One region of the Arthrobacter sp. TmtSoilC77 genome, then DNA from elsewhere that is predicted to be linked to it. Evidence: riboswitches for the same ligand, from Rfam matches in the RefSeq annotation. Region 1 holds a riboswitch; each other region holds the start of a gene.
The links. A riboswitch is a leader RNA that binds a small molecule or an ion and turns the genes downstream of it on or off. The one in region 1 is predicted to bind S-adenosylmethionine.
Positions count from the first base shown of each region.

Region 1 (7,786 bases):
GTAGCCGTGCAGCAGCACCAGAAGCGGCTTGCCCTCCCGTTCAGCTTCTTCATGGGACCACAGGACAACGGGCGCGGGGAATGCAACGGCTTCAGTCATGGGTCTATTCTTGCAGTTACTGATGAGTAACAACCTACGGTGGCGTAGGTTCGCAGGTTCAAGGCAGGATGGAAAGCGTGAGTGACGTCAATTCATTGGTGAAGCCGGGCGAACCGGTTCAAACACACCCTTGGAGCCGTTACGTGGCACTGGGGGATTCGTTCACGGAAGGCATCGGCGATCCGGAGCCCCGGAACCCCGGCGGCTTCCGGGGATGGGCTGACCGTGTAGCGGAGGAACTGGGCCGCGGTCATGAGGATTTCGCTTATGCCAACCTTGCTATCCGTGGGCGGCTGCTGCAGCAGATCGTGGATGAACAAATTGGCCCTTGCCTGGAACTCCAGCCGGACCTTGTCTCGATTTCGGCTGGCGGCAATGACCTCATCCGGCCCGGTGGCGACCCGGACCTCTTGGCGGAGAAGCTGGACGCTGCTGTTCAGGAACTGGCCTCCGGTGGGGCGACTGTGGTGCTGTTCAACGGACCGGACACTGCATCCTCGGTGTTGGGCCGCATCCGTGGCAAGGTGGCCATCTACAACGAAAACCTGAGGACTGTAGCTGCACGGCACGATGCCATCATCGCGGACATGTGGTCCCTGAGGCAGTTGGCCGATCCGCGGATGTGGGACGAAGACCGCCTGCACTTCTCACCTCTGGGACACCACACCATCGCGATGATGGTCCTTGAAGCGCTGAACGTCCAGCACACCCTCGAGCCCCTGGTGCCCAAGCCCCTGCCGGTCCGCACCTGGCGCGAGGCCCGATCCTCGGATCTGGTGTGGGCCCGCGAGTACTTTGTTCCGTGGGTTATCCGCAGGTTGCGGCATCGATCCTCCGGCGACGGCATCACCCCCAAACGCCCGACGCCGGGACCGGTCTTCGGCCCCAACGGCACCATGCTGCCGCGCGGCTGAGCTGATGCGACTGCGGCCGGGAGGATTCGATGCAGCCTAACAATGTTGTCCCCCTGCGCCTTCGCCGTCAGCAGCTGCGGGCTCCCTACGGCGAAAACGTTGATGATGTTCTGCGCAACCTCCTGGCGGTGCAGTCGCAGGAATTTCCGTATGCCAGGTGGAGCCTCGCCCAGAGGGCGGTCGGGAGCACTGCCCAGAGGGCGGTCGGGAGCACTGCCCAGAGGGCGGTCGGGAGAACTGCCCAGAGGGCGGTCGGGAGCACTGCCCAAAGGGCGGTCGGGAGCACTGCCGATGAGGTGGAGCAGGCGGTGGCTGATGGCAGGATCCTCCGGACGCATATCCTGCGGCCGACGTGGCATTTTGTGCACCGTGACGACCTCGGCTGGTTGATGGGTTTGTCTGCAGATCGCCTTCATCAAGGCAACAAGGGCATGTACCGGCAGGCGGGAGTTGATGAGCACGCAGCCGCCCGCAGCGGGCACATCCTTGCCGAAGCGGTGGCCGGTGGAGCCCACAAAACACGCGAAGAACTAGCCGGAATTCTGGAAAAGGCGGGGCTCCCCGGCAAAGGCCTTGGCTTCGTTTACCACCTCATGCACGCCGAGATCAGCAAAATCCTGGTGAGCGGCAGCCCGGTCCGTTCTGCAGGGGGTGCACTGAAACAGACATACGCCTTGTTCGAGGAACGTGTGCCCGACGGCAATATGTCCCTGACGGAGGACGGCGACCGCGAATGGGCCTTGGGCCAGCTGGCCCTGCGGTACTTCAGCAGCCGGGGACCTGCCACCATCAAGGACTGTGCCGCGTGGTCCGGACTGACCATCAAGGATGTACGGCTTGGCTTGCAGGTAGCTGAAGAGTCCGTTCCGGGCGCGTTGGCAACTGTGGCGGTGGACGGCTTGGACTTCTACTTGCCAGCAGAAGATGTGGAGGCACTTGCAGCGACTCCCCCACCAGGTGACGATGGGCCAGGACTTCCCCGTGTCGATCTCATCCAGTGCTACGACGAGTACGTGATGGGCTATTCACAATCGAGGCATTACCTCGGCGGCAGGGCGCCCTATTTCCCCGAGGGCGATGCTCCAATTCACGTGGTGTTGCTGGATGGCAGGTTGACCGGATGGTGGCGCCACAGCTTCTCGGATGGGATCTGCGAACTCGACATCAGAATGAACAGGCCACTCACAACAGCCGAACAACAAGCCTTGGAGGCAGAAGTGGAACGCTACGGGAAGTTCCTGGGCATGGAGACAAAGCTGGTGTGAAACTGCGGGACTAAGCTGGGTTAAGACCTAGGAGGCCTGCACCGTGAACAATCTGATCTTCTGGATCATCGTCTGCTCGTGGCTGATTCCCATGGGGATACGCATGTACAACAAGTCCCGGGCGCGGCGGCTCCAGGACCGCAATTTCCCGGGCCCGAATTATCCGGGCCCCGGCTATCCCCCGCAGAATCTTCCGGGACCGGGTTACCCGCAGCCGAATTATCCGGGCTATCCCACGCAGCCCACCACCATCCGCCCTGCCGATGCCCCACCGCCGCCAGGACCGGCGTCGAACGCTTCTTCACCTACGTTTCCGAGCCACAGCGGCTCTGAGCAGCAAGGCTTCCGCGCGCGCAAGCTGGCCGAACTGGACCTCAAGTTCAGCAACGGCGAAATTGCCATGGAGGATTACATGAAGCAGCGCGGCGACATCATGAACGGCTGAGCCGGCTTAGGCGAAGAAGGCCTCGCGAAGCTGCTTCGATAGTTGCCCGATTTCGGTGAGGAAGCCATCGTGGCCGATGGGGGCCTCGATCACGTGGACAGGCACATTGCCTGGCAGGTTTTGCGCCAGTTCCACTGACTGGGCCGGAAAATAGAGGCGGTCGGAATCGACGGCTGCCACAAAGAATTCAGCAGTGGCCGCGGCCAAGGCTTCCTTCAAGGTGCCCCGGCCCCGTCTGATGTCGTGGGACATCAGCGCCTCGGTGATGGCGATGTAACTGTTCGCATCGAACCGGCGCACCAGCTTGGTGCCTTGGTGATCGAGGTAGCTTTCCACCTGGTAGCGGCCACGCTCCCCCAGGACCGCAGCGGCCAGGGGCGTCTCCTGGTGCTGGGCTTCCCGGCCGAAGCGGACATCAAGCTCCAGCGCTGACCGGTACGTGATGTGCGCTATCCGTCGGGCCAGGGCAAGGCCTGCCTCAGGAGTTGGTCCACCGTAGTAATCGCCGTTGTTGAAGTTCGGGTCCTGGCGGATGGCGAGCGTCTGCGACTGGGCGAAAGCGATTTGCTCGGCTGTGCTGTAGGCGCCCACAGAAATAACCGCGCACCGCTGAACACGCTCAGGGAAGGTGACCGCCCACTCAAGTGCCCGCGCCCCACCCATGGAACCGCCAAGGACTGCGTGCCATGCCTTGATCCCCAAAGCATCAGCGAGCCGGGCTTCAGCCACCGTGCTGTCGCGCAACGTGATCAGCGGGAAGCGGGATCCCCAGGGCCGTCCGTCCGGCGCCTCTGACGATGGGCCCGTGCTACCGTAACAGCCGCCCACAATGTTGATGGAGATAACGAAGAACCGGTTGGTGTCGATCGTCGCGCCGGGACCAACGAGTTGCTCCCACCAGCCTTCCTCATCAGTTGCACCGCGGGCCACATGCGTGCTGCCCGTCAGTGCGTGCTGAACCAGGACTGCGTTGGACGCATCCGCATTCAACTGCCCCCAGGTTTCGTAGGCAAGCACAACATCCGGGAGAAAACCGCCGGCTTCAAGTTCCAGCGAACCTACGCCGGCGTACTTGACCGTCCCGTCTTCTTTGCCCGGTTTGGGGGGTGCTGTAGCAGTAATGGTCATTCCTTTGACACCTAACCTCGCGCTTGCCTGCCGCCTTGCGTGCGACAGGCCAGGTCTTCACCCGGGGCACCCCACCGCGGAGGAGGGTTGCCGGCCAGCAAGCCGGGGCTGTCGCTGGCACTCATGACCTAATACGTAGAGTCTAGGAAAAATACCGCTGTCTTGGCGAAGAATGTGACAGCTGTGTGACGGTTTGGCGCCGCTTCGTTCAGGAACACGCACCGCGAAGGGCCGCCCGGCGAATTTTCGACGGCGGGCGGCCGCTCTCCCAGCAGCGCGATTAAGCGCCTTTGGCAGCCCGGAAACCGGCCTCCAGATCAGCAATAATGTCGTCCACGTGCTCTATTCCCACAGAGAGGCGGACGAGGCCTGGATTCACGCCCGCAACCAGCTGCTGTTCGACCGTGAGCTGGCTGTGGGTAGTCGACGCCGGGTGGATAACCAGCGAGCGGACGTCACCGATGTTGGCAACATGGGAGTGCAACTCCAGGCCGTCGACGAATCGCTTGCCGGCCTCGACGCCACCCTTGATGTTGAATGCCACCACTGCACCGGTACCCCTCGGCCCGTACTTACGGCCGCGGTCGTACCAAGGGCTGGACGGCAGGCCCGCGAAGGCAACCGATTCGACGTCGTCATGGGCTTCCAGCCATTCAGCCACTTTGGTGGCGTTCGAGACGTGACGCTCGACGCGCAGGCTCAGGGTTTCCAGGCCCTGGGCGATGAGGAAGGCGTTGAACGGGGAAACCGCCGAACCCAGATCGCGCAGCAACTGCACGCGCGCCTTGAGAATGTAGGAGAGGTTGGCTCCGAGCGCGCCATCCTTGCCAAGGTCCCGGGCGTAAACGAGTCCGTTGTAGCTGGGGTCCGGAGTATTGAATCCGGGGAAGCGCTCCGGGTCCTTGCCGAAATCAAAGTTTCCGGAGTCCACGATCACGCCGGCGATCGCCGCGCCGTGGCCGCCCAGATACTTGGTAGCCGAGTGCACCACGATGTCCGCACCCCACTCGATGGGACGGATGAGGTAGGGGGTTGAGAGCGTGTTATCCACGATGAGCGGCACGCCAGCCTCGTGCGCGGCGCGTGAAACACCCTCGATGTCCAGGACGTCCTGGCGCGGATTGGACACAACCTCGCCGAAGAACAGCTTGGTGTTGGGCTGCACGGCGTCCCGCCACTGGTCCAGGTTGTCCGGATCCTCCACGAACGTCACGGAGATGCCGAACTTCTTCAGAGTGTGCGCCAGCAGGTTGTAGGTGCCACCGTAGAGGCTGGGGCTCGCGACGACATGGTCTCCGGCCTCGGCAATGTTCAGGATAGCGAAGGTTTCCGCGGCCTGTCCTGAGCTAAGGAGCAACGCGCCCAGCCCGCCTTCGAGGCTGGCGATCCGCTGCTCCACGGCGTCTTGTGTTGGGTTGCCGATACGCGTGTAGATCGGGGCGAGCTCGGCCAGTGCAAAGCGGTTGGCTGCGCTCTCTGCGCTCGGGAAAACGAAGGACGTGGTCTGGTAGATCGGAAGCGACCGCGCCCCCGTGGCAGCGTCGGGCTCCTGCCCTGCGTGGATCTGGCGGGTTTCGAAAGACCATCCTTGGGACATTGGGTTCTCCTCTTCGTGGCGCGCGGGTTTGCCGTTGATCGCTGTAGGCGTGGGCTGGGGCCAGTCTAGGAAGCGCCCGGGTACTTGGACAGCATTGTGACGAAGGCAGTATTTTTCAGTCTTTACGCGACCCGGCGTGAAGCGTTCCAGCGGCGCACAATAACATCCCATGTTAGTAAGGCTTCCCTTAGCTGAGACCCCGATCACAAAGTGCCAAGATGAAGCCATGCGCATGGATCACGTCTCTTACGCTTGTGAACGAGATGGCCTTTTGGCCACCACCGAACGAATTTCCGCAGCTCTGGGAGTGGACGCAGTCCGGGGCGGAGTGCACCCGCGCTTCGGTACCCGGAACATGATCATTCCCTTGGCGGATAACAAATACCTGGAAGTCGTAGAGGTCCTGGACCACCCTGCTTCCGACAAGGCACCCTTTGGCCAGGCAGTCCGCGCACGCTCGGCGGCTGGCGGCGGTTGGATGGGCTGGTGCGTCGCCGTTGACGACCTCGCCCCCTTCGAGGAACGCCTCGGCCGGTCCGCAGTTCCGGGCAACCGCAAGTTCCCGGATGGCCGCGAACTCGTATGGCAGCAGATCGGCATTCTCGGCTTGATCGCCGATCCCCAGGTGCCTTACCTGCTCAAGTGGGAGGGCGATCCCTCACTGCACCCGTCCAAGGTCTATGAGAGTGACGTCAAGATGTCCAGCCTCACCATTGCAGGCTCGGCGGAGCGCGTTACCGAATGGCTGGGCGAGCCCGTCGAGAAGCCGCTTGAGGACGTCGCTGTCCAGTGGATGGCCCCGCACGGTACGCCTGGCATCATGTCCGTCACTTTCGAAACCGCATCCGGCGCCGTCACTATCTGACGCACACCTTCCCTGGGGCCTGGTCCCCTCCAGTCCAGCATGTTGGGTCACAGGTCCAGTGTGTCCGGTCAAGCTTCGGCCGCCATCAGCGGGTGCCAACGACGTCACCCACCGATGGCGGCCGAATTTCTCTTTAAGGGTCCCCTGGCTTTAAGGGTCCCCTGGCTTCAAGGCTGTCTAGCCCAGGCCTATCGCCTTGCCGAAGAGGCTGAAGCCAACGAACGCGACGATGTCCAGCAGCGCATGCGCAATGACCAAAGGCATCACCCGCTTCGTCTTGGTATAGATCCCGGCGAAGACCAAGCCCATGGCGAAGTTGCCGATGAACGGCCCGAAGCCTTGATACAAGTGGTAGCTGCCGCGAAGGGCCGCGCTCACGACAATGGCCAGCGGCGTGCTCCAACCGAATTTTCCGAAACGGTCCATGAGGTATCCCACGACGATCACTTCCTCAACGATCGCGTGGCGAATCGCGGAGAGAATCAACACAGGCACTGTCCACCAGTAAGCCTCCAGGCCGCTGGGCACAATGGCGGTGGTGATACCCAGGGCACGGCCGGCCGCGTACAAGCCAAGTGACGGGATGCCAATGACTGCTGCGAGTCCCAATCCGTGCAAAAGGTCCTTGCCGGGGCGTGCGAAGTTGAACCCCAGCCGGGCAAAGCCACTTGCGCCTTCCCGCCCACCCTGGGCATGCGATGACAGGAAATAGAACACCAGGACCACCGGCACCAAAGCGAAGACAATGTCCAGTAGTTGATACGTGAGGTCGAAGTACTCGCGGGTGCTTTGGGACCTGTTAAGAGTGGAGGTTGCCTCGGACAGCGGCGCCCGCGTCATCTTGTCCAGGAGCTGCACCACGGAATACACAGCTGATTGGCCCAAAGACAGGCCCAGTACGATAAGTACTTCGGCGCGCAGGCGGCGGCGGGAAGCAAGGAGCATGTACCTATCTTGCCTGCAGTTCCTGCCACTTTGCCGTGAACTGTGCACGTTCCCGCTCCATCCGTAGGCAGACCCTATGCTTGGTGGGATGAGTGCCCCAGGGAGAATCTTCATGATCCGGCACGGCCAGTCCGCCGCCAATGCCGACACGTCAATCTACAACCGTGTGCCGGACTACCGCATTCCGCTGACCGAACGTGGAATTGAACAGGCGCGGATAGCTGGTGAGGCCCTCCGGCAGAAGCTCGACGGCGAGCAGGTCTGCGTTTATGTGTCCCCCTATTTGCGGGCATACCAGACTCTTGAGGCGTTGGACCTGGGACCGCTGATCGAGCGCGTCATCGAAGAACCTAGGCTGCGTGAGCAGGACTGGGCCAATTTTCAGATTGCCGGGGAGATCGAGGACCAGAAGGAGTTGCGCAACCTTTACGGCCACTTCTTCTACAGGTTCCGCGAAGGCGAGTCAGGCTCGGACGTCTACGACCGCGTGTCCTCATTCATGGAGACCCTTTACCGCCATTGGGAAAA
Region 1 is NZ_AP046050.1:1,654,089-1,661,874, reverse strand. Features, by position in the region: gene AC6I99_RS07630 (alpha/beta hydrolase) at 1-99, opposite strand, end outside; gene AC6I99_RS07625 (SGNH/GDSL hydrolase family protein) at 168-1,013, shown strand; gene AC6I99_RS07620 (winged helix DNA-binding domain-containing protein) at 1,043-2,278, shown strand; gene AC6I99_RS07615 (hypothetical protein) at 2,322-2,723, shown strand; gene metX (homoserine O-acetyltransferase MetX) at 2,730-3,851, opposite strand; SAM riboswitch class IV at 3,866-3,980, opposite strand; gene AC6I99_RS07605 (bifunctional o-acetylhomoserine/o-acetylserine sulfhydrylase) at 4,132-5,487, opposite strand; gene AC6I99_RS07600 (VOC family protein) at 5,675-6,313, shown strand; gene AC6I99_RS07595 (CPBP family intramembrane glutamic endopeptidase) at 6,491-7,258, opposite strand; gene AC6I99_RS07590 (histidine phosphatase family protein) at 7,371-7,786, shown strand, end outside.

Region 2 (7,786 bases), 2.6 Mb from region 1:
TCAACAGGCCACGGCGGCGCAGTTCGGGAGTGAGCTTGTCCAAGACGCCGTGCACGGTGACGGGGTCCACGAAGCCGGAGAAGAGGAAGCCGTCGCCACCCACAGCCTCGCCGGTCTCCTCGAGATAATCCGAGATTTCACCAACCGTGCCGATGATCGAATCACCGGCGCCACCGCTGCGTGCCTGAAGGATCTGGCGCAGGGTAGACCCCGGAGGTGCCGCCTTGGCGAAGTGCTCCAACGTGCCTTGGTTGCTGTTGGTGCTCAATTCGGGCAACGGCGCATCAAGGTCGAATTGCTTGAAGTCGATCACGGACAGGTAGGAGATCGAATTGAGCTGGCTGTCGATATCACGCTGGGTTAGCTCCCGGCGCTGCGCACGCAACTCCCCGGCCTCGGCCGATGAACCAACCACGGTGGGCTTTAGCACGAAAAGTACCTTGACGTCGTCGGGGTTCCTGCCCGCCTTGGCAGCCTCGGCACGGATGGAATCCCGGTAGGCCTTCATGCCGTCAACGCCACGGGCCAAGGCGATCGCCACGTCTGCATGCCCACCCGCGAACGCTTTGCCGCGGGGAGAAGCGCCGGCCTGCACCAGTACGGGCTCCTCCGGCAGAGGTGCGGTGTTGAGGGGACCGCGGACCTTGAAGAAGTCACCCTGGTGGTTAATAGGGTGCACTTTGGTGTGGTCGGCGAATACGCCGGCCTCAACGTCCTCAAGGACGGCGTCCGGTTCCCAGCTCCGCCAAAGCCTGCGGACGACGTCGACGAATTCCTCCGCCTTCTCATATCGAAGGTCGTGTTCAATCTGCTGGTCCAAACCGTAATTCTGCGCTGCGAGGTCGCTGCCGGAGGTGACAACGTTCCATCCCAACTGCCCCTCGGAGAAATGCTGCAGCGTGGCCAGGAGGCGGGCCGCAGTGAAAGGCGGATAGAACGATGCGCTGACCGTCGGGACGATTCCAAGGTGCTCGGTTGCGGACAGGAGGTACGGCACCAGGGCCAAGGGATCATGTTTGGGCGCAAAGGAGGCGTGTGCCAGCGAGACCTCGGCAGTGCCGCCATAGGTATCGGGAACAGTAAGGGAGTCCTCGATGATGAAGAGGTCAAGGCCGGATTGCTCAAACGCGCGGACGGCGTCTTGATACAGGGCAGGCTTCTTCCAGTCGTAGCCCAGGCTGTAGCCGGGAGTTCCCCATCCCTGGACACCAAAACCGTGGCCCACGAACCATCCAAAATGCAGCATGGGCTTGAGTGTAGAGCTGCCTTGTCCGTTCACCGCGACCTGATTTCTTGCGAAGTTACAGGGGGTCGTACTGCGTCAATTATGCTCCCGGGGCGTCACATTTGGGCTGCTACTCCAGCACCGGCCGGTTACGCAACATGACGACCGCGTAACCGCTTGCAAGTGCGGGCCGCCGCCGCGGGATGTTACGTTTTTCTTGAGTAATGAGCACCAGCGCCAAGCCCTGACTTGCTGGTCGGCAACCCTCTCTCCGGCGGGGTGCCTCAGGTGACTACTCGGCGTATCGACACTTCGAACTGCAAGCGTGACTGAGGAGCACCAGCCAATGCCTGAAACCACTGAAGAAAAACTCTCCTACCGCCTGATTACAGGTCCGGATACCCGTGAATTCTGCGAGCGGATCACCACGGCCCTCGCCGACGGCTACGTGCTCCACGGCAGCCCGGCAGCCACGTTCAATGGCACGGATGTCATCGTGGCGCAGGCGGTCGTCCTGCCCGCTGCCATCGCCAACGCAGACGCCGCCGTCGCGAATGCTGTTGACCAGTTGGAGAACGACGACGACGAAGAAGCATTCGAGGGACACGCATGAGTTACGCAGGTGACCTGACCCCGCAGGACGCGTGGGCCAAGCTTGAAGAAGGCGCAATCCTGGTAGACGTCCGCACCGAGGCCGAGTGGGCCCACATCGGCATCCCGGACACCAAAGCCACAGAGAATGATCCCCTGTTCATTCAGTGGAACCTCGCCGGTGGCATTCCCAACTCCCGCTTCATCGAGGACCTGCAGCAGCAGGCACCCGAGGGTGAGGGCGTGGAACTCGTTTTCATCTGCCGCTCAGGCCAGCGCTCCATCTCGGCCGCCATCGCCGCGACGCAGGCCGGGTTCACCGCCTACAACGTGCTTGAGGGCTTCGAAGGCGACCCGGACCGCTACGGCGAACGGACCATCAACGGCTGGAAGAACCGCGGCCTGCCAACCAACCTGGGGAACGACTAAGTGACTTTCAATCCCGATGCCGCCAGCTGGAGCCCTGACACCCAGGCAGTACGCGGCGGCCTTGACCGTACCAACTTCCAGGAGACGTCCGAACCCGTTTTCCTGAACTCCGGCTTCGTCTACGAATCCGCTGCCGCCGCCGAACGCGCCTTCACCGGCGAGGACGAACGCTTCGTTTACTCCCGCTACGGCAACCCCTCTGTAGCCACGTTCCAGGAACGGTTGCGGTTGCTCGAAGGAACCGAGGCATGCTTCGCGACGGCGTCAGGCATGTCCGCGGTGTTCACCGCCTTGGGTGCCCTCCTGGCTGCCGGTGATCGCGTGGTTGCCGCCCGTTCCCTGTTCGGCTCGTGCTTCGTAATCCTCAACGAGATCCTGCCGCGCTGGGGCGTGGAGACCGTGTTCGTCGACGGTCCCGACCTCGACCAGTGGCGGGCTGCCCTCTCCGAACCGACCACCGCCGTGTTCTTCGAGTCGCCCTCGAACCCCATGCAGGAAATCGTGGACATCGCCGCCGTCAGCGAGCTGGCGCATGCTGCGGGAGCGACCGTCGTCGTCGACAACGTCTTTGCCACACCCTTGCTCCAGCGTTGCGGTGACCTGGGCGCGGACGTCATTGTGTACTCCGGAACCAAGCACATCGATGGCCAGGGGCGTGTCCTCGGCGGCGCAATCCTGGGCACCAAGGCATTCATCGATGGCCCGGTCAAGCAGTTGATGCGGCACACCGGACCTTCACTCTCCGCCTTCAATGCCTGGGTGTTGACCAAGGGCCTGGAGACGATCGGCCTGCGGGTGAACCACAGCTCGGCGTCTGCTTTGAAAATCGCGGAATGGCTCGAGCAGCAGCCTGCCATCAACTGGGTCAAGTACCCCTTGCTGAAATCGCACCCTCAGTACGAGCTGGCAGCCAAGCAAATGAAGGCCGGCGGTACCGTGCTGACCTTCGAGTTGCTGCCCTCCTCCGGGCGTTCGGCCAAGGATGCCGCGTTTGCATTGCTGGACGGTCTGCGCGTCATCGACATCTCCAACAACCTGGGCGACTCCAAGTCCCTCATCACGCACCCGGCCACCACTACCCACCGGGCCATGGGGCCCGAAGGGCGTGCGGCCATTGGGCTGAGCGACGGCGTGGTCCGTTTGTCCGTTGGCCTGGAAGACGTGGACGATCTCATTCTGGATCTGGAGAAGGCCCTCAAACAGGTCTAACCTTGCTGCCATGAGCGGGAACCACCCCCATCGCCGTGCCGGAGCAGTCATCGTTGCCGGTACGGCGGTGTGGTTTGCAGGGATCTCGCCTGTATCGCGTGTCTACATCACCCCTGATGCCGCTGAACGTCTTCGTATGCTTGAGGCCGGCCAGCGTGGCTGGGTGATCGGCCAGCACCTCGCTGCTGCCGGAACAGTCGCGGTGCCGGTGGGATACGCAGCCTTTGCCCGTCGTCTTCCGCGCGGACAGGCGAAGCGTTGGGCTGTTGCAGCCGCGGCAGCTTTACTGGCAGGTGCTCCGCTCTTTGTCTCCAGTTTGTCCCGCCGGGCCGCGGATCTGGAACGCTTTGCCTACGGCCGTGGATCGAATGCGCCCTTCCTTGCCTATTCCGGGCTCCACGTTCTTGCCCTGGCTGCGCTCGGCGGAAGCCTTCTTTCCTTGCCCACCAAACGGTGGATCGGAGTCACGGCCGCAGCCAGCGCGCCCATATACGGCGCCATCCTTGTGGCGAAGAAGGACATCCCGCCGTTCGTGTTCTACCTCGTCGAGGGCTTGGCGGGGGCTTACTTGATGACGTGGGACGGGACTGACTCCGCAGTAGCCTAAGGCCTGCGGACCCTCGTCAGGATGGGCGCCGTCAGGTTGGGGGCCGGGTCCTTACGTGCATCTGCGGCAGCACCACGAATCGTCGCCTTCACCGCATGCCCAACCACCGCCCCCAAGGCCTCCCTGCTCGGCGGACTCCCTGGCGGATTCCGGGCGTCATGCTGCCGGTTGTTGAAACGCTCTGCTGCTTCGCGTTGCTCCCGGGCCCCGTTCCCGCGCTCAAGAACGTCCGCGATTCCGGCCTTCACCAACTCCAGTTCACCTTGGTCATCCAGGACCGGGCTCAGGTAATCCACCAAAGCCCAGACCACGTCCGCTGCCGGCTGGGGACGGAAGTCGCCAAAGTCCAGGAGGTCTCCCCGAAGTCCGGAATTGCTCGCTTGCCAACTCGCCATCCGGAGCAGGGCAGTCGGAACCGAGGCGGGCTCAACGCCGTCGAGCATTTCCAGGGAAGCAGTCTCAACCAATGCCCTCACAAGCACCGCAATCAAGGCTGCGTCCTCCGAACGGAGGCAGACGTCAGCCACCCTGACTTCCACAGTGGGATGGTTGCGGGAGATGCGCGCGTCGAAGTAGATCATGCCCTCATCAAGGAGAACCCCCGTGTCCAGGAGGCGCTGGACCATGCGCCGGTAGGCAGTCAACGAACCAAAAACGGCAGAAGGCCCGGACGTTGGCCACCGGTTCCAGGCCTGGATCCGATAGCTCTCGAAACCCGTGGGCAACCCACGCCAGTAGGGGGAATTGGCGCTGATGGCCGTCAAGACAGCAAGTTTGTCGCGGATGTGGTCGAGGACCACCACGCCCTCTTCAGGGGACTCCACAGCGGTATGCACATGGAAACCGCAGGTCAGTTGCTCGTGGGCCGTCAACCCGAAGCGCTCAAGCATCACGGCGAAGCGGGGATCCGGGGTGGTATGGGTGTTCTTGGCCAGTGGCGAGGTGGCAATCGCGGCCACCCGGGCGTTGTGCTTCCTGGCGGCGTCATCGGCCATGGCACGTCCACGCCGGATCTGCTGGAGGAGCTCGGTGTAGGTATGGCACGGCCGGGTCTGGGTTTCGATCTGCTCCAGTTTCAGTTCGTGGCTGAGCCCCATCCCGCTTTCAAGCGCCGCTTCCGGCCCTGCGAGCAGAGCATCCGCGAGGGCCAGGGGCTCGCCCGTCACAGGATCGACGATGAGTAGCTCTTCCTCCACCCCGAAAGTCCGCATGGCACCATTGTGCTTCATGCGGCATCCGGGTTACAGCAACGCGGGGTCACTTACGGCCCATGTCAGGGCCCTAAATGGGCTCTAAGTGACCCCGCGTTGCAGGAGGGCCTAGTCCTGGAAGTACTCCACCTTGGCGCCAATGGTGTTCAGTCGCTCGGCCAGGTCCTCGTAGCCGCGTTCAATCACGTAAATGTTGCGAAGCTCGGACGTTCCACGGGCAGCCAACATGGCCAGGAGCAGGCACGCTGCCGGACGCAGGGCCGGCGGGCAGCCGATCTCCGCAGCGCGCCACTTGGTGGGTCCGTTGACGTAGATCCGGTGCGGGTCCAGGAGCTGCACTTGGGCGCCCAGCTTGTTGAGCTCCGTCAGATAGATGGCGCGGTTCTCGTAGACCCAGTCGTGGATCATCGTCTGGCCCTCGGCATTGCCTGCAATCACTGCGAAGAAGGGCAGGTTGTCGATGTTGAGCCCCGGGAACGGCATGGGGTGGATCTTGTCCTGTGGCGCGTGGAGCTCAGAAGGCTTGGTGGTGACATCCACCAAACGCGTCCGGCCGTTGCGGGCCGTGTATTCACCTGAGATTTCCAGCTTCTGGCCCATTTGTTCCAGGGTGGCGAGCTCGATTTCCATGAACTCGATGGGAACCCGGCGGATGGTGACCTCGGAGTTCGTGACGATGCCCGCGGTGATGAGGCTCATGGCTTCGATGGGATCCTCGGACGGGAAGTATTCGATCTCCACGTCTATGGCTGACCGGCCAGTGATCTTCAAAGTCGTGGTCCCGACGCCCTCGATGGTCACGCCCAAGCCCTGCAGGTAGAAGCAAAGATCCTGGACCATGTAATTAGGGCTCGCGTTGCGGATCACGGTGGTGCCCTCGCGGTGCGCGGCAGCCATGATCGCGTTCTCGGTGACGGTGTCGCCACGTTCGGAGAGGACGAAGGAACGGTCGTGCCCATCGGCAGGGGGTGCCACCACGGAGTAGAAGCCGGACTTTGCCCCCACCGTCAGCCCGAACTGGCGCAATGCCTGCATGTGGGGTTCAACGGTGCGCGTGCCGAGGTCGCATCCACCGGCATAGGGAAGCAGGTACTCGGCGGTCTCATCCAGGAGGGGGCCGAGCAGCATGATGACGCTGCGTGTGCGTCGGGCTGCGTCCACATCCATCGATTCAAGGTCAAGCACTTCGGGCCTGCGGATACGGAGGTCGCTGCCGTTGAGCCAGGTGCATTCGACGCCGATGGACGTCAGCACCTCAACGATCCGGTTGACTTCCTCAATGCGGGCCAAGCGACGCAGCGTGGTGGTGCCGCGGTTGATCAGGCTTGCACAAAGCAGCGCCACCCCGGCATTCTTGCTGCTGTTGACATCCACTTCGCCGGACAGCGTGTGGCCGCCCTCCACCCGGAGGTGAGTCATCTGCGGCTTGCCTACTTTGACGATGGAACGGCCGAAGATGGCTTCCAGCCGTTCGATCATTCTGAGGCTGAGATTCTGTTTGCCCTGCTCCATTCGGGCGATAGCGCTCTGGCTGGTTCCCAGCTCGGAAGCCAACTGCCCCTGCGTCCAGCCCTTTTCGCTTCGCGCGTCGCGGAGCAGGAGGCCTACATTTTCGGCGGTAGGTTGCGTCATACTCAAGAAATATCACAAGTGAGTTAGAACTGCTGAACAAATCGCCGATTCAGCGGCAAACATCACACGGTACCCGCATAGTGCGATAACTAAGCCTCAAAATCAGCTTCTTCATGAAAAGCCCCACGATTTGAGAACCGGTCCAAATCAACCTATCTTGAACTTAAGTAAGCCTAACCTAAGCTGGAAAGCGGTCTGAGAGAATGACGCCCCCGACGCAAAACCCCGCCCCGCCGAACGGCTCCGGGGTTTACCGCGATCACTGGGGAATCCCCCATCTGTGGGCCGGGTCGGCGGACGAACTCGCCTTCCTGCAGGGCATGAACGCAGCAACGGATCGATCATGGCAGATTGAGCTGGAGCGCTGGCGCTCGGAGGGCCGTATGGCTGAAGTTCTGGGCCCCGATGTGGTGGTATGGGATCGTTTTGCCCGGCAGTCCCGGCTGAACGAGACTGCCCGCCGTTGTTTCAACGGGCTGGATCCCGCAACCCAACGATGGGTTGGCCAGTATGTTGCAGGCGTCAACCACGCGCTGGCCACCAATCTGCGCGGCGGGCCCGAATTTGACGGTTCCGGCAGCGCACCGGAACCGTGGAACCCTTGGACGCCGCTAGGGGTGTTCCTGGTGCATCACATTCTGTTCTCCACCTTCCCCAACAAACTTTTCCGCGCCCACGTGGCCAGGACGCTGGGCCACGATGCCATCAGCTTGTTCAGCATCGAAGCCCCGGTCTGGTCCGGCAGCAACGCGTGGGCGGTCCACGGCTCAATGACCGCGAGCGGACTCCCCCTGATCGCCGGCGACCCACACCGCCTCATGGAACTGCCCGGGGTGTACCAGCAGGTTCGGCTTGCGTGCCCGGAGTTCGACGCAGTCGGCT
Region 2 is NZ_AP046050.1:4,206,803-4,214,588, forward strand. Features, by position in the region: gene AC6I99_RS19425 (NtaA/DmoA family FMN-dependent monooxygenase) at 1-1,279, opposite strand, end outside; SAM riboswitch class IV at 1,446-1,557, shown strand; gene AC6I99_RS19430 (DUF1737 domain-containing protein) at 1,572-1,838, shown strand; gene AC6I99_RS19435 (rhodanese-like domain-containing protein) at 1,835-2,245, shown strand; gene AC6I99_RS19440 (O-succinylhomoserine sulfhydrylase) at 2,246-3,454, shown strand; gene AC6I99_RS19445 (hypothetical protein) at 3,465-4,061, shown strand; gene AC6I99_RS19450 (glutamate--cysteine ligase 2) at 4,058-5,272, opposite strand; gene AC6I99_RS19455 (UDP-N-acetylglucosamine 1-carboxyvinyltransferase) at 5,381-6,904, opposite strand; gene AC6I99_RS19460 (penicillin acylase family protein) at 7,108-7,786, shown strand, end outside.
Region 2: linked by a shared signal. The riboswitch ahead of AC6I99_RS19430 (DUF1737 domain-containing protein) and the one ahead of metX (homoserine O-acetyltransferase MetX) in region 1 are both predicted to bind S-adenosylmethionine.

Region 3 (7,786 bases), 1.5 Mb from region 1:
GCCGATGCGTCTCCTGCGCCGTCCTCCGGGGACGGATCGGCTGCTTCGTACATGGCCGCTGCGGCCGGTTCAATGGTGCTCATCGTTGCCAAGTCTACTGTCAGCTTCCGGGAATCCCGCTGTGCAGGATAGCCAGCCTCCAGCAGACCCACGCGGTCCTTAACCAAGGTCAAAAAACCAACTCCGTTCAGCGAAGCGGCAACACCATGCCGCGGCCCGGCCTTCACCGTGCTTGTTGTTCACAACGGCAGCAGCTGGGTAAATATTCCGCAAAGATGCAAGACTAGAGCAGACTGCACCCCTTGAACACAGCACTTAGTGAATAACGTCATGAACCATCGTGACAAGCCATCCAGGAGGCAAGACATGTCTGTTATCCGTTTTCTCGCCCGGCCGATGCTCGCGTCCAGCTTCGTCATCGCAGGTCTGGACAAGCTCAAGAACGCGGACGACACTGCCAGGCAACTGTCACCGGTCCTGCGCCGCGCCGCGGAGTCATTGCCCTTCCCAACCGACGAGAAGGTCCTGGCCCGGGTCATCGGTGGCGCGCAGCTGGGGGCCGGCGCACTGCTTGGACTTGGCAAATTCTCCCGCTTCGCGGCAACCGTTCTGGCGTTGACGTCCGCGCTGAACTCCTATGTGGAGTGGCGCTCAGCCGACATCAGCACCAAGGACGGCCGCAGCGCACGACGGGCCCAACTCCTGAAGAACATTTCCCTGACGGGCGGGGTTTTGCTGGCCTCTGTCGATACTGAAGGCCGCCCCAGCCTTGCATGGCGGGCCGAGCACCTGGCTGCCGACGCCAGGAAGGTCACGGGCAAGCAGCTCAAGCGGGCAGACAAAGCAGTACGCAAGGCCGTAGACAACGCAGTTGGAGCATAAGGAAGCATGACAGGTACCACCGCAGCAAACACGGGTTCAAACTCCGTCGACACCCTGCCCCTCTGGGCAGCTCCCTACGCCACCAGGCCAGTGGATGCCACAGTCACGGTGCCGGGCTCAAAATCGCTCACAAACCGTTTCCTGGTCCTCGCAGCATTGGCCGACGGCCCTTCCCGCCTGCGGGCCCCCCTTCACTCCCGCGATTCCGTCCTTATGATTCAGGCGCTCAGGCAACTGGGTGCCACCGTCACCGAGGTACCCGGCGACGGTGATTATGGACCGGACCTTGAGATCACGCCCATGGATCCTTCGGCTTCGGGTGCGGAGACTGCCATCGATTGCGGCCTTGCCGGTACGGTTATGCGCTTCGTTCCACCTTTAGCTGCGCTACGCAATGGTCCAACCACGTTCGACGGCGATCCCCATGCCCGTAAGCGGCCCATGGGAACCATCATCGAAGCGCTGCTCGCCCTCGGAGTTCCTGTCGCCACCGAAGGCGGAAGGACGCCGTCGGCCCTTCCCTTCTCTGTGGATGGCACTGGCGAGGTTCGGGGCGGCCACCTGGTGATCGATGCCAGCGCATCGTCCCAGTTCGTTTCGGCCTTGCTGCTTGTAGGCGCCAGATTCACCGAAGGCCTGCACCTGGAACACGTTGGCAAGCCTGTCCCCAGCCTGGACCACATCAATATGACCGTTTCCGTCCTTCGCGGAGTGGGCGTCAAGGTGGACGATTCGGTACCCAACCACTGGCGGGTCGCGCCTGGCCCCATCCACGCCTTCGACCAGCGGATCGAACAGGACCTTTCCAACGCCGGCCCGTTCCTTGCCGCAGCCCTGGCAACCCGCGGAACCGTCCGGATCCCCAACTGGCCCACCCAGACCACCCAGGTGGGTGATCTTTGGCGGTCCATCCTGGTTGAGATGGGTGCCACGGTGACACTCGAAAACGGCACTCTCACGGTTAAGGGCGGCCCGGAAATCAAAGGCGCCGACTTCGACGAAACCAGTGAGCTCGCGCCCACGGTCGCTGCGCTGTGCGCACTGGCCACAGGCCCTTCACGGCTGACCGGCATCGCGCACCTCCGTGGCCATGAAACCGATCGGCTCGCCGCGCTGGCCGCTGAAATCAATCGGCTCGGCGGAGACGCAGAAGAAACAGCTGACGGCCTGATAATCCGCCCGGCCACTCTGCACCCCGGGGTCGTACACAGCTACGCCGACCACCGCATGGCTACGGCCGGCGCTATTTTGGGGCTCGCCGTTGAGGGCGTCCAGGTGGAGGATATCGCTACCACCTCCAAGACGGTGCCCGAATTTCCGCAGATGTGGGAGGCCATGCTGCAGCAGGGCACGGGCGAGGACGAAACCGTCACCAGTGAGGCCAGCAACTGACCATGGGCCGCGACGCACGCTCCTGGGACGAATCCGACGTCCGGATCCGTCCGAACAAAAAAGGATCAAGGCCCCGCACCAAAGACCGCCCCAGTCATGATGACGCGGTCATTGGCCGGATCATCACGGTGGACCGCGGGCGCTACACCGCCATCGTTGGAGAAGACTCCTCCGATGAACGTATTATCATCGCTGCACGCGCGCGTGAACTGCGACGAAACCCCGTCGTCCCCGGCGATTTCGTCGCCTTGGTGGGGGATGTATCGGGAGAGCCGGATACCCTCGCGCGGCTGGTCCGCATAGAGGAGCGCAAGACGCTGCTGCGGCGCAGCGCTGATGATACCGACCCCATCGAAAGAGTGGTGGTGGCCAACGCAGACCAACTTGTGGTGGTGGTCGCCGCGGCCAATCCGGAGCCCCGGACGGGCTTTATTGACCGTGCTTTGGTTGCAGCCTACGACGCCGGGATCGAGCCGCTGCTGCTTGTCACCAAAGCAGATGTCAAGGATCCTGCGGAGCTGTTATCCAACTATCTCAGCCTGGACTTTCCGATCATCATCAGCCGTACGGCAGATGATGAAGCGTCCGGTATTGACGCCCGCTCCGACGACGGACTGTCCGCGAGGCTGGACAGCCGCGCCGTTGCCGAATTGCGGGCACACCTTGATGGAAAAGTGACTGTCATGCTGGGCCATTCGGGCGTCGGGAAGTCCACCATGGTCAATGCCCTGACGGGAGCCGAACGGGCTACCGGTGGTGTCAACGCCGTCACCGGGCGGGGCCGGCACACGTCGTCCTCGGCGTTGGCCCTGAAGCTGGCAGACGCCCCACCGGGTAGCTGGATCATCGATACCCCCGGTATCCGCTCCTTCGGACTGGCGCACGTGGACCCCGACCGCATCCTGCATTCCTTCCCCGACCTGGAACCGGGCACAGAAGCTTGTGAACGCGGTTGCAAGCACGATGCCGGCGCCATCAATTGCGGACTTGATGCCTGGGTGAACGAGGGACACGCGGGTCCTTCCGGAGTGGCCCGTTTGTCTTCGCTCCGGCGGCTGCTGGGCGCGGACCCGCGTATGGAAGCGAAAGAGACCAAGGAATTGGGTACGGTCAACTAAGTGTCGGCGCAAGGCGATCCAACTGCAGGGAACGTTTCACGATAGTTTGGTGGCATGACCCAACCCGTTTCCAGCTACAACGACGACCTGCGACTGGCCCACGTGCTGGCGGATTCCGTGGACGCCCAAACCATGGACCGCTTCAAGGCCTTGGATCTGCAGGTCGAGACCAAGCCTGACCTCACGCCCGTGACGGATGCCGACAAGGCTGCGGAAGAAGCCATCCGCGGCCAATTGTCACGCTCGCGCCCCCGTGACGCCGTCCTCGGCGAGGAGTTCGGCAGCAGCGGCCACGGCTCCCGGCGTTGGATCATCGACCCCATCGACGGCACCAAGAACTTTGTTCGGGGCGTTCCCGTGTGGGCTACCCTGATCGCGCTCGTTGACGAAGGCGAGCCCGTCGTTGGAGTTGTCAGCGCCCCGGCGCTGGGCAAGCGTTGGTGGGCAGCAAAGGACATGGGCGCCTACATGGGCCGCTCCCTGGCATCAGCCACCCGGCTCAGGGTGTCCAACGTTTCGCGGTTGGCCGATGCTTCAATGTCATATTCCAGCCTCTCCGGCTGGAAGGAACGCGGCAATCTGGACGAGTTCCTGGGGTTGACGGAAGACATCTGGCGCACGCGCGCCTATGGCGACTTTTGGTCCTATTGCCTGGTAGCCGAGGGGGCTGTTGACATCGCCTGCGAGCCAGAGCTGAATCTTTACGACATGGCAGCACTGGTTCCCATCGTGACGGAAGCCGGCGGCCGCTTCACCTCATTGGAAGGCGAGGACGGCCCCTTCGGCGGCAACGCCCTGGCCACCAACTCCATCCTCCATTCGGAGGTCCTCAAGCGGCTAAACCCCGCATTGGATGACCTCCTCTGACCCGGCGGACCAACAGGCCAACCGGCTGAGCATAGAATTTTCGACGGCGGAAGCCTCCTTTTCGGGGCATCCGCCGTCTTTTCTTCGCCCAAAACCGGGATTCCGGACCCTTCGTAACAATCTGCTTAACAAAGCGAAGCGACTTTGGAGCAGGCCAGATGCGTGGCCTAACCTCTTTACAGGTCACGAGTGCCAGCGCTAAACCCCGGTTTGCTGGCCGGCAACCCTCCATTCGCGGTGGGGTGCCCCGGGTGACGACCTGGCCGGTCCGGAACGGATACGGCAAGCGCGGATCCCCATAGGGGGTCCCTCTTGAGTGAGGTCCCATGAGCACTGCTACGTTCAACTCCACCGTTCTGCCGTCCCTTGCGGTCGAAGAAGCAGCGCACGAAGCCGCTGCGGGCAGGCCCCTGGCCGCCGTCACAGGCGCGGAGCTGCAAGCTCCCCTGATCCAGGGTGGCCACGTCCGCTACGCCAACCTCGACTACGGAGCATCCGCTCCCGCGTTGACCATCGTTTCTGCGTATCTCAACGAGATCCTCCCCTACTACGCCAGTGTCCACCGCGGCGCGGGCTACGCTTCCCAGATCAGCACCTCGGTCTACGAGAACTCCCGCGACATCGTCCGTGAATTCGTCGGCGGCCGTCCGGATGATTCCGTCATCTTCACCCGGAACACCACGGACTCGCTGAACCTGCTGGCGGGCTGCCTCCCGCAACTCGACGGAAAGCCAACGGGCGAGGTCCTTTACCTGGACATCGAGCACCATGCCAATCTCCTTCCCTGGCAGGGCGTCCCCCACCGCAGTGTCGTAGCTGCTTCGACACTGACCGCTACCTTGGCCAAGCTCCGCGAGGAACTCAGCCAAGGCGGCGTATCTCTGCTGGCGGTCACCGGTGCCTCGAACGTGACCGGTGAAATCCTGCCGATCGCCGAACTCGCAGCACTTGCACACGAATACGGTGCCAGGATTGTGGTGGACGCCGCGCAGCTTGCCCCCCACCGCCGCATCAACATCGCCGCCGCAGACGTCGACTACATCGTGTTCTCCGGCCATAAGCTCTATGCGCCGTTCGGCGCCGGCGTCGTTGTGGGCCGCCCCGACTGGCTCGACGCCGGTACTCCCCACCTTGCCGGCGGAGGCGCTGTTCGTGAGGCGCGCCTGGACTCGGTCAGCTGGGCCTCAGGTCCCGCCCGCCACGAGGGCGGCTCCCCCAACGTCCTCGGTGCGGCAACATTGGCCCGCGCGACGCAGGTGCTCGCCGGCTTGGATCAGGATGCCTGGCATGCCCATGAAGCTGGAATCCGCTCCTACCTCGTACAGGGACTTGAAGCAATCGACGGTGTGACGGTCCACCGGATCTTCAGCGACTCCGAGGACACCATCGGCGTGGTTAATTTCTCGGTGGAAGGATTCGACGCCGGACTGGTCGCCGCATACCTCGCCGCCGAACACGGTGTAGGACTTCGTGACGGCCGCTTCTGCGCCCATCCCCTCCTCAAGCGGCTGGGCCTGCCGTCCGGCTCACTGCGAGCCAGCTTCGGCGTGGGCTCCCGCCTGGAGGATGCCACACGGCTGCTGGCTGGTATCGAGGAACTCAAGCGCACGGGTCTCGGCTGGGACTATGTAGTGGACGAAGGCCGCTGGGTGCCGGCCAACGACCACCGCAGCTACCCGGAGTGGGCACCAAACACGCCCGGCACCGCAGGGGCTGCACCCTGCACCATTGACTGACACAGCACTATTGACTGAAACAGCACGGTTGCCGATGTACACGTACTGTGCGGTAAATTCGTAGGGTAACCGGCGTTCGCGGTAAAGGAGTCTGTGCGTGGCCGTGCCTTCCCGTAGTGTTTCCGGCGGAAGTGTTTCCGGCAGCGCTGCCAGGCCAGGTGGTCCCAAGCTGCATGCCACGCGCCGCCACGAACTGGGCCAGAGCTTCCAGGACGGCGGCGAACACTACGATCGAGTTCGGCCCGGCTATCCCACAGACTCAGTGGTTTGGCTTCTTCCTCCTGGAGCGAAGTCCGCCGCGGATATTGGTGCAGGCACAGGAAAATTCACGGCACTGCTCGTGGAACGCGGCCTGCAGGTGGCCGCCGTCGATCCTTCCACAGACATGCTGGAGCAACTTCGAAAGTCCTATCCCTGCGTTCAGGCGTTGGAGGGTACGGCCGAGGCAACAGGGTTGGCGGACTCAGTATTCGACGTCGTCAGCGTTGCCCAGGCCTGGCACTGGTGTGACCCGCTCAAGGCCAGCACGGAGATCGCCCGCATCCTTCGCCCCCACGGAGTTCTTGGCCTGGTATGGAACCAACTGGACACCTCTGTGCCCTGGGTCCATCGGCTATCACGCATCATGCACGCCGGAGATGTGCACAAGCCCGGCTTCCGGCCAGTTATCGGACCGGAATTCACGGACTTGGAGAGCCATCTCACCAGCTGGGAGGACGCCGTGTCTCCGGAGGACATCATGGAGCTCACGAAATCGCGCAGCTACTACCTCCGCGCCAATGAAGCCACCCGCGCAAAGGTCATGGGCAACCTGGCGTGGTACCTCTACGATCATCTCGGCCATGCCCCTGGCCAACGACTGGGATTGCCGTACGTGACGACTACCTGGCGGGCCCGCAAGATCCACGGCGCCCCGCCACGGTAGGCTTGGTGTGTGAAGACCAGTACGCCCTCCTCCTCGATCGAGGACTACGTCAAGGTCATCTACTCCTATACGGAGTGGCAGGACAAACCAATTACGTCCTCGCAGCTTGCCCTGCGGCTTGGCGTTGCCAATTCCTCGGTGTCTGAAATGGTCCGCAAGCTCAAGGACCAGGGATTGGTGGACCACCAACCCTACAGCGCCATCAGGCTGACTCCGGAGGGTATGCGGCTGGCGCTGTCCATGGTCCGGCGCCACCGCCTCATTGAGACATACCTCGTGGATGAACTCGGTTACAGCTGGGATGAAGTCCACGATGAAGCTGAGATGTTGGAACACGCGGTGTCCGATACGTTCATCGAGCGCATGGCCGCCAAGCTTGGCCACCCCCTGCGGGATCCTCACGGTGACCCCATTCCCTCGGCTGACGGATCCGTGGAGCTCCCTCACGCGTACCGCATGATCGAGTTGGACGAAGGCCACTCAGGCCGCATCACTCGGATCAGCGACGAAAATCCTGATCTTCTTCGGTATCTCGCGTCGGAAGAGATCACCTTGGACGCTCCTGTGGAGGTGGTGGGACGCAAACCATTCGGCGGAGCCCTGGTGGTTCGGATCGGCAGCGGAGCCCAACGGCGCGAATTCGATCTCGCGGATGAAGTTACAGCGGCACTTTGGGTCCAAAGCGCCGAAGTCCACGAAGGCTGCGTGCTTCCCGCGCGCTGACCCGATGCGCTGCCTGGGCTAGCTACGCTGGCTGGCCGAGCCGCCGTCGTCGGACGCAGTATCCGTGGCGCTGTCAACGGTAGCTGCCGCTTCGGGCTGTGGGTTGCGGATCCCGACGGCGGACGCCACCGCCCCGATGACGA
Region 3 is NZ_AP046050.1:3,123,792-3,131,577, forward strand. Features, by position in the region: gene AC6I99_RS14395 (sigma-70 family RNA polymerase sigma factor) at 1-173, opposite strand, end outside; gene AC6I99_RS14400 (DoxX family membrane protein) at 367-882, shown strand; gene aroA (3-phosphoshikimate 1-carboxyvinyltransferase) at 889-2,274, shown strand; gene rsgA (ribosome small subunit-dependent GTPase A) at 2,277-3,392, shown strand; gene hisN (histidinol-phosphatase) at 3,447-4,259, shown strand; SAM riboswitch class IV at 4,441-4,554, shown strand; gene AC6I99_RS14420 (aminotransferase class V-fold PLP-dependent enzyme) at 4,586-5,995, shown strand; gene AC6I99_RS14425 (class I SAM-dependent methyltransferase) at 6,099-6,920, shown strand; gene AC6I99_RS14430 (metal-dependent transcriptional regulator) at 6,930-7,643, shown strand; gene AC6I99_RS14435 (MFS transporter) at 7,662-7,786, opposite strand, start outside.
Region 3: linked by a shared signal. The riboswitch ahead of AC6I99_RS14420 (aminotransferase class V-fold PLP-dependent enzyme) and the one ahead of metX (homoserine O-acetyltransferase MetX) in region 1 are both predicted to bind S-adenosylmethionine.

Region 4 (7,786 bases), 510 kb from region 1:
CGCAGTCGCTGGACCTTCGCGGACGCTCGCGGGAATTGAAAATGCTGGACCCGCAGGGCGCGATCTTCCTCGGATGCACTTTCGACGACGGCATCGAGGAGAGCCTTCGAAGCCGCGGCGCGCTCATCTTTCCCAAGATGCGCGGCGTGCCCTTCAACCCCTATCGAGGCACCCTCTACACGGCCAGGGAACTTTACGAGGACATCTCCACTGCAGAGTATGAAGCCACCCTGGATGCGAGGATTTACCAGTGGAGCATCCTTCCGGGAAAGCGGGCAAGCCTTGACGCAACGCTCGCCGCGGCCCTGCACGACCACGCGATCGGCGACGCCCTGGACGAGCTGCTGCAAGACGGGGACCTGGCAGGCACCAAACTCGTGGGCGTCATGGGCGGACACGCAGCGCAACGCGGAACCAAGGAATTCGCCGACGCCGCGCGGCTGGGGCGCTTGCTCGCGCAAGCCGGATTCACAGTGGCAACCGGCGGTGGCCCTGGCGCCATGGAAGCAGCCAACATGGGCGCCTACCTCAGCGGACTGCCCGACGCCGATTCCACCACAGCGCTGCACACGCTCGCTTCCATACCGGGGTTCAGGCCCTCGGTGACGGCTTGGGCGCGGCAAGCAGCCGCCGTCGTCGAACGTTACCCGGAAGGCACAGCGACGCTGGGGATACCCACCTGGTTCTACGGCCATGAGCCACCCAACCTGTTCGCCACGCACATCGCCAAGTACTTCGCCAACGCAATCCGCGAAGCGATCCTCCTGGAGCTTTGCAACGGCGGAATCGTGTTCCTGCCCGGTTCTGCCGGAACCGTGCAGGAGATCTTCCAGGACGCGTGCGAGAACTATTACGGTGCCCCCGAAACCATCACTCCCATGGTCCTGGTGGGCCGCGAGCATTGGGAACGGACCTACCCGGCCTGGCCGATGCTGCGAAGCCTCGCGGCCGGGCGGCCCATGGCGAACAGAATCTTCCTGGTGGACACGGTGGAGGACGCGCTCGCGGTCGTGGCCGCGGGCTAAAAGTCCTTGCTGCGGCTAGAAGTCCTTGCTGCAGCTAGAAGTCCTTGCTGCAGGGGCCTGAGCCGAGTTGGGCAAGGCCCGTCTTGTCCCCGGCAGCGTACTCGCGAACCCACGAGGCTTGGTCGTACATCAGCTGGCGGGGGTCATCCACATGGTCCAAGCCAAGAACGTGTCCAAGTTCGTGCATGATCACGGCCGTGCCCACTTCCTTGCCCTGGGGTGTGTCCATGATCCCGGCAAACTGCGGTGCATCCAACGACACCGACCCGGTCACGTAGGCCTTATAGCCGTTGCTCAGGCCGATGGAGGAACTTCCGCCCAAGCCCACCGTTTGTCCGGTCAGCCGCGGCACCTGCTCCGGTGTGGTCCAGGCAATGAGCACCGGCGCCCAGCGGTCCCCGTATGTGGTGGGCTGGTACCCGGCCCTGTTGGTGCTGGGGATTTCGGACGTCGGACCGTCATAAATGAACTGCAGCCCGGAGGCGAGGCTGGCCTGCCGAACTGCTTCCTCCACCATCGAATACCAGCTTGTTGGGGCCAGGTTTGAGTTCACGACGTAGTGAATCGGCCGGCAAGGGGAGTAGGCAAGGGGAGTGCCGTCTTCCTTGACGACCAGGAATTTGTAAGAAGTGCTGGTCCGTTGCAACGGCGCCGGCGTGCCCAGGGGAGCGTCTGCTTCCTCAAATCCGGGCAGCGGATCCTGACGCTGGCCAAAAGGAACCAGCCCGGGCCGCGGCGCCTGGCTCTGCGTCGTGGAATCGGACCAGAACCTTTGAAGTTCGCCGCTGAAGTAGGCGCCGGCGCAGACCAAACCAAGGATGCCGAACAGGAACAGGATGGCCGCGATGCTGCTGTGCTTGATGGGAGGCCTGGGCGGCGGCTTGGCTTCCGGGTGGTAAGGCGGCGGGGGATAGGGGTCTGGCCACTCTGGCGACCCATAAGGTTCCATCGAACCCCCTCACGGGACGGCCCAATCGGACGGTGGGGCGCCGCCGTCGGCCGCTTCCGTCAGGATAGAACCCATGGGACCGCGAGTCCATGCCGATTCCTGGGAAGCTGCGCTGCTTCAGATGTCCTTGCGGCAAGGAGCCGAGGCCAGGAGGTGAAGGCCGTTCAGGTCGCCGGCAGCCAACCCGTCAGGGGCGCCGATCTCCGGGTACATCAGCTGAACCGGATCATCAACATGATCCAAACCCATGACGTGCCCCAGTTCGTGCTGCATGACCGCCAGCACGTAGTCCGAACCGCCCTCCTCGGCCAGAAGCTCCGCCACTTGCGGGGTGTCGAGCTCCAGGCTGCCCGTGATGTAGCTCTTGGGACCGTTGTTGAGTGAGTACATGGTGCTGCCGCCCGTACCGATGACGGTCTCAGCCAGCGCCGGAGCGGCCTCGGGCGTGGTCCACGAAATGAGCAAGGGTGCCCACCGGTCACCATACTTGGACGGTTGGTAGGGTTCCCGTTTAGTGGTGGGCAACTCATCGGTGCTGCCATCGTTGATGAACTGGATTCCGGACGCCGCGGAAATATTGGCGATTGCGGTGGCAAGCAGTGAATCCGTACCCTCAGGCGCGGTGGCGTCGTTCACCACGTAGTGCAGGGGACGGCACGGCGAGTACCCAACCGGAGTGCCGTCGTCGTTGGTTGCCAGGAACTTATATGAATCGCTGGCGTTGGCTGGGGGCGGCGGCGATGCCAGCGGGGCGTCCGCCTCGTCGATTCCTGGAGGCGGCGCGTCCAGGGCGCGTGCCGGGGTCTGTTGGATCGGCTCGCTTTTGGGCGAATTGGGCAGGGCCACGCCCGGAAACAGCCCGATGATCCGGGGATCGCCGTGGAGCAAACCGCTGACAAGGACGGCCACCACCGCGGCGACACCGGCCATGAGGACGCCGCGAAGAATTCGGAGGGTTGTGCCCGCACGACGGTGTTTTGGCGCGCGCAATGGCGGCTGCTCCGAATCCACGGTTCTCCATTCCCTACGCCCCGGTCACGCGGGGCCGCGCGGAGGACGAACCAACATTACCGCCTAGACGATCATCGTTCCGAACGCGAGGCCAAGCCCGTAGGTGGCGGCCGCGGCGCCCAGGCCGATCGCCAGCTGCCGGAAGCCACGGCTCAGCGGTGAGGTCCCGGACAACAGCCCGACGACGGCGCCGGTCGCCAGGAGCGCGATCCCCACCAGCACACCGGCTACTATCAGTGCCGCCACACCCGTGATGCCGAAAATAAACGGAAGGATGGGCACGACCGCACCCGAGGCGAAGAAGCAGAAGCTGGACATCGCAGCGCCCCAGGCAGACCCCACGGTTTCGTGGTTGTCAGCGGGTTGCTCCTTCTCCGGTTGCAAGGAGAGGCTGGGATCGCAGTCGCAGCTGAAGAGTCCCATGCGTTCGGCGGCACGGTGCTCGGCTGCCTCACGGGTCATGCCGCGGGCCAAGTACACCAGCACAAGCTCGTTGTGCTCGATGTCCAAAGAAGGGGCGGCTGTGAGGGTTGCCTGCGTGGGCAGCGTGGCGCTGAGCAACTCCCGTTGCGAGCGGACCGAAACGTACTCGCCAGCACCCATGGACAGGGCGCCGGCCAGCAAACCGGCCACGCCACTCATGAGGACCACCGGGCTGGGAACGCCGGTTGCTGCCATACCCATAACCAGTGAAAGGTTGCTCACCAGGCCATCGTTGGCGCCAAAAACAGCGGCACGGAAGGTACCGGAGAGCCTGTTGCGGCCACGCGTGGCAAGGCCCCTGACAACTTCTTCGTGGATTTGTTCGTCGGCAACCATGGCTGGAGTCGCGGCAGGTTCGGCTCCGTAGGGGGAGCGGCCTTCCGCGCGCTGCGCCAACGCGAGGACGAACACGGAACCAAAGTGCCGGGCCAGGAAGCCCAGCAGCTGGCTGCGGGTGGAAGCTCCCTTCGGCATTCCGGCGTGTTCTCCCAAGAGCTTGAGCCAGTGTGCCTCGTGCCTTCCCTCGGCCTCGGCCAGGGCGAGCAGGATCTGCCGTTCTTCGCCGTCACGACGCTGGGCGAGTTCCCGGTAGACGGCGGCTTCGGCACGCTCGTCGGCCAGGTATTGACGCCAGCGCCTGATGTCCGCCGGTGTGGGCCGGGCTGGTTGGGACGGTGTTCCGGATCCGGGGGCGGGGTCCGGAGCGGGGCTCGACGAACCGTGGGATTCCTGGTGCTTCTGCACTTTTTCTCCTGTGCTGGGTGGGGTAGTTGCGGCCCCATTGCACGCCCACTGTACCGCTTATTGGCGGGGATTTTTGGCCGGTATTCCTTAGCTGGAATGTTCGGCATGCCTTAATTTTCGAAGCTGCAATCCTCTGCCTGGAGCCTTTCCCTGGGTCCATGTGGGCCGTTGCCTTGACCCTCTTCAGGCACAGTGCTCAGATGGAAGGACAGGGGCGGGGGCCCTCCCCGCACTCGGTCAGCAGGCTGCTTGCCAGCCCACCAGACGGAGGTTGCAGCATGGACACCACCGAACCGCACGCCAACCACCCCGAACGGGAGACCATCGAGTCGGATCCCGCCTACGATTACAGCGATGACCAGGAAGTCGACGAACCCTGGGTGGAGGAAATCGACGTCCCGGATGACGACGAGCGGGTTGTCCCCCTGGATGAAACCGAAGAATTCCGCGGGGAAGAAGACGAGGAATTCTAGGACCGTTTCTTAGGCAGGGCCATCTTCACCGAAGGTGAAATGCCGCTCCAGTCCCGCCGGACGCCCGAGCGCTGCAACAGTCACCGTCAACGTCCTCGACGATTCACACCACCGCGATGGACGCACAGCCTGGGCAAGGGCATGCGCCAACAGGCGCGCTTCGGGGTGCCGGAACCGGGCCAGGCCACCGTTCAGGAACAGCGTCACCGTCCCAAGGACAAGGTCGACGCCGGGAATCACCGGAACAGTGGGCGCTTCGGTTTTGGTGGGGCTGCTTTGGCTTGGGGTGGTAACGCCTTGGTACGGCAAGGACTGCTCCTTTGGGGAGTGCTCTTGCCCGCTCGGTTGTCTCTGGTCCGGGGCGGGCCGCTTCCTCATCCGAACCACCCGTGAACATGGGGTTGGTGTGTGGCCAGTCGGAGCTTGGCGCCACCTCTCTTGAAGCTGGGACCACTGTACTGGAGGAGTGCTGTCCGGGAGAAGTGTGGCCCTCGGATCCGCTCGCCCCCGCACAGCGCAACGGCGGCGCTGCCCCGGGAAGGGGCGGCGCCGCCGTCGAACATTGCTTTGTTCAGTTCTTATCTGATGCCTTGCGGCCCTGGGCCGTTAGCTGGCGTTGTGGCTGCTGACGGGGTGGGCTTCCAAGGGCAATTCGTCAGATACCGCTCCGGCCACGCGCTTTTCCCAAGCGGCCCGGACTTCGGGTTCGGTGGGCGGCGTGAGGAGGGAAATCACCACGTAGGCGACGAACGAGGCCGCGAGGCCGTAGTAGATGGGCTCGTTGGCGTAGACGCCATCGACGCTTGGAATGACTCCAGTGGCGAACAGAATCAACAAGGCCAACGTCAATACCGAGCCCACTGCCATGGACCATGCAGCAGCGATACCAGTGCCGCGCTTCCACACCAGGCCGCCAAGAATCGCGACGAGGAGGCCGCCCACAAGGATGTCGTAAGCAATGGTGAGGGCAACAACCACGTCCTGCGCGGCCATGGAGATCAGCACCGCGACGATGCCCAGGCCAAGAACCCAGTAACGGTTGGCCTTGACGTCGTGCTCGGGGTTTTCGGTGTCGTCCGTGTTGATGGTCTTGCCGAACCAGCTGGCCACGAACGGAACAACATCTGCGCGGGCCACCGTGGCGGCGGCAATCAGGGCACCCGAAGCGGTGGACATCATGGCTGCAACAGCTGCGGCCATGACCAGGCCGCCGATGCCGATGGGCAGGATGTGGGTTGCCACTTCGGCGTAGACCACGTCCTTGCCGAGGTTGGCGACATCGATATTGGGCAGTGCTACGCGGGCGGCCAGGCCGATCAATGCACCGGCCACACCGTAGAGGATGCAGTAAACGCCGGCGGTCGCTCCACCCCAGCGTGCAACCTTGGGAGTCTTGGCCGTGAAGACGCGCTGCCAGATGTCCTGGCCGATCAGGAGTCCGAGTGTGTACACGACGAAGTAGGTGATGATCGTCTGGACGCCGATTCCGTCGATCTGGAAGAAGCTCGCATCGACACGCTCACGGATGCCGTCCAGTCCTCCGGCCGCGTTCATGACGAACGGGAGCATCAGGAAGAAGATGCCTACGGTCTTGATGATGAACTGGACCTGGTCGGCCAAGGTGATGGACCACATGCCACCGATGGTCGAGTAAACAAGCACAATTGCACCGCCGACGGCGATCGCCATCCAGCGTTCCCAGTCGAAGAGGACCACAAAGATGGTGGCGTATGCGCCGGTGGATGTGGCACAAAGCATGAGGGTGTAGGCCAGCATGACGATTCCGGAGGTCTGCGTGGCCTTGCTGCCGTAGCGAAGGCTCAGCATTTGGGAGACCGTGTAGATCTTCAGGCGCTGGATAGTGCCGGCGAAGAGCAAGCTCAGGAGGAGCACGCCGGCGCCGATTGCGACTACCAGCCACATACCTGAGATGCCGAACTTGTAGCCCAGGCCGACGCCGCCGACGGTGGATGCCCCACCGAGGACAACTGCGGCCATGGTGCCGGTGTAAAGGAAAGGTCCAAGGCGGCGGCCGGCCACCAGGAAGTCGCTGTTGTTCTTGGTGCGGGACTTGCCCCACCAGCCGAATGCAAGCATGGCAAGCAGGTACACCACCACAATGGCGATGTTTATGAACGATGAGTCCATGAGTGGCTCCTTGGAGCTGGTGCACGGAGGTTGGGTTTTCGACGATACGCCTGGGAAGCGTCGAAGTCTCCGTGCTGGTGATGGGAGATTGGGGATCGTGTTGTGCCTCACAGACAACACTTGTTGCCTATGAGGATATGTTGTGATGGGAGTAACAGTCAAGGGGCTTTGGTCATCCTCGGGCTGTTGAGGGCTCCAGCGGCCCCTGGTCCCGCTACTATTGCTGCAATGACAGGGCCGAATGACAGGCCTGAAAGGTTCGTGAATGAAGGCTCTCCCCGTTGAACCAAGCAACGTTCCCGTTGCCATTGGTTCCAGAATCCGCGCAGCCCGCCAGGCGCAGCGCCTCACCATTGAGCAAGTGGCGGACGCAACTGGTTTGACCAAGGGCTTCCTCAGCCGTGTCGAGAGGGATCTGACGTCACCGTCGGTCGCTTCACTTGTAACCCTTTGCCAGGTCCTGTCCGTGTCGGTAGGAGACCTGTTTGCCGCTCCCGAAACGCACCTGACCAGGCGCGACGACGGTCCCCGGATTTCGCTGGGCGGCCAGGGCATTGTGGAGCGTTTGTTAACGGCCCGTTCGGAGCGGCGCCTGCAGATCCTTCAGGCCACCATCGAGCCACGGGGCCGTGGTGAGAACGAGCTCTACGCCGTGGACTGTGACGTTGACGTCCTTCACGTGGTGAAGGGACGCATCAAGCTCATCCTGACCAACGAGGAGTACGACCTCGAAGAAGGGGACACCCTCTCCTTCCCGGGCAGGGAACCCCACACCTGGGTCAATCCCACGGACGAAACCGTCGAGGTCCTCTGGATTCTGGTGCCCGCAGCCAGTAAGTAGCTCTTGCCCGCTCCTGCGGGGTGCTGCGGCGGGGTCAGCCCACGTGGACCCAGGGGCGCCGGGTGATGTCGGGCTCAGCCTCACGCAGTACCTCGCGGGTCACCGGCGCGAT
Region 4 is NZ_AP046050.1:1,145,421-1,153,206, forward strand. Features, by position in the region: gene AC6I99_RS05380 (LOG family protein) at 1-1,025, shown strand, start outside; gene AC6I99_RS05385 (matrixin family metalloprotease) at 1,060-1,974, opposite strand; gene AC6I99_RS05390 (matrixin family metalloprotease) at 2,092-2,904, opposite strand; gene AC6I99_RS05395 (VIT1/CCC1 transporter family protein) at 3,049-4,212, opposite strand; gene AC6I99_RS05400 (hypothetical protein) at 4,491-4,685, shown strand; gene AC6I99_RS05405 (hypothetical protein) at 4,695-4,994, opposite strand; SAM riboswitch class IV at 5,010-5,129, opposite strand; gene AC6I99_RS05410 (sodium:solute symporter family protein) at 5,292-6,833, opposite strand; gene AC6I99_RS05415 (helix-turn-helix domain-containing protein) at 7,099-7,674, shown strand; gene AC6I99_RS05420 (APC family permease) at 7,709-7,786, opposite strand, start outside.
Region 4: linked by a shared signal. The riboswitch ahead of AC6I99_RS05405 (hypothetical protein) and the one ahead of metX (homoserine O-acetyltransferase MetX) in region 1 are both predicted to bind S-adenosylmethionine.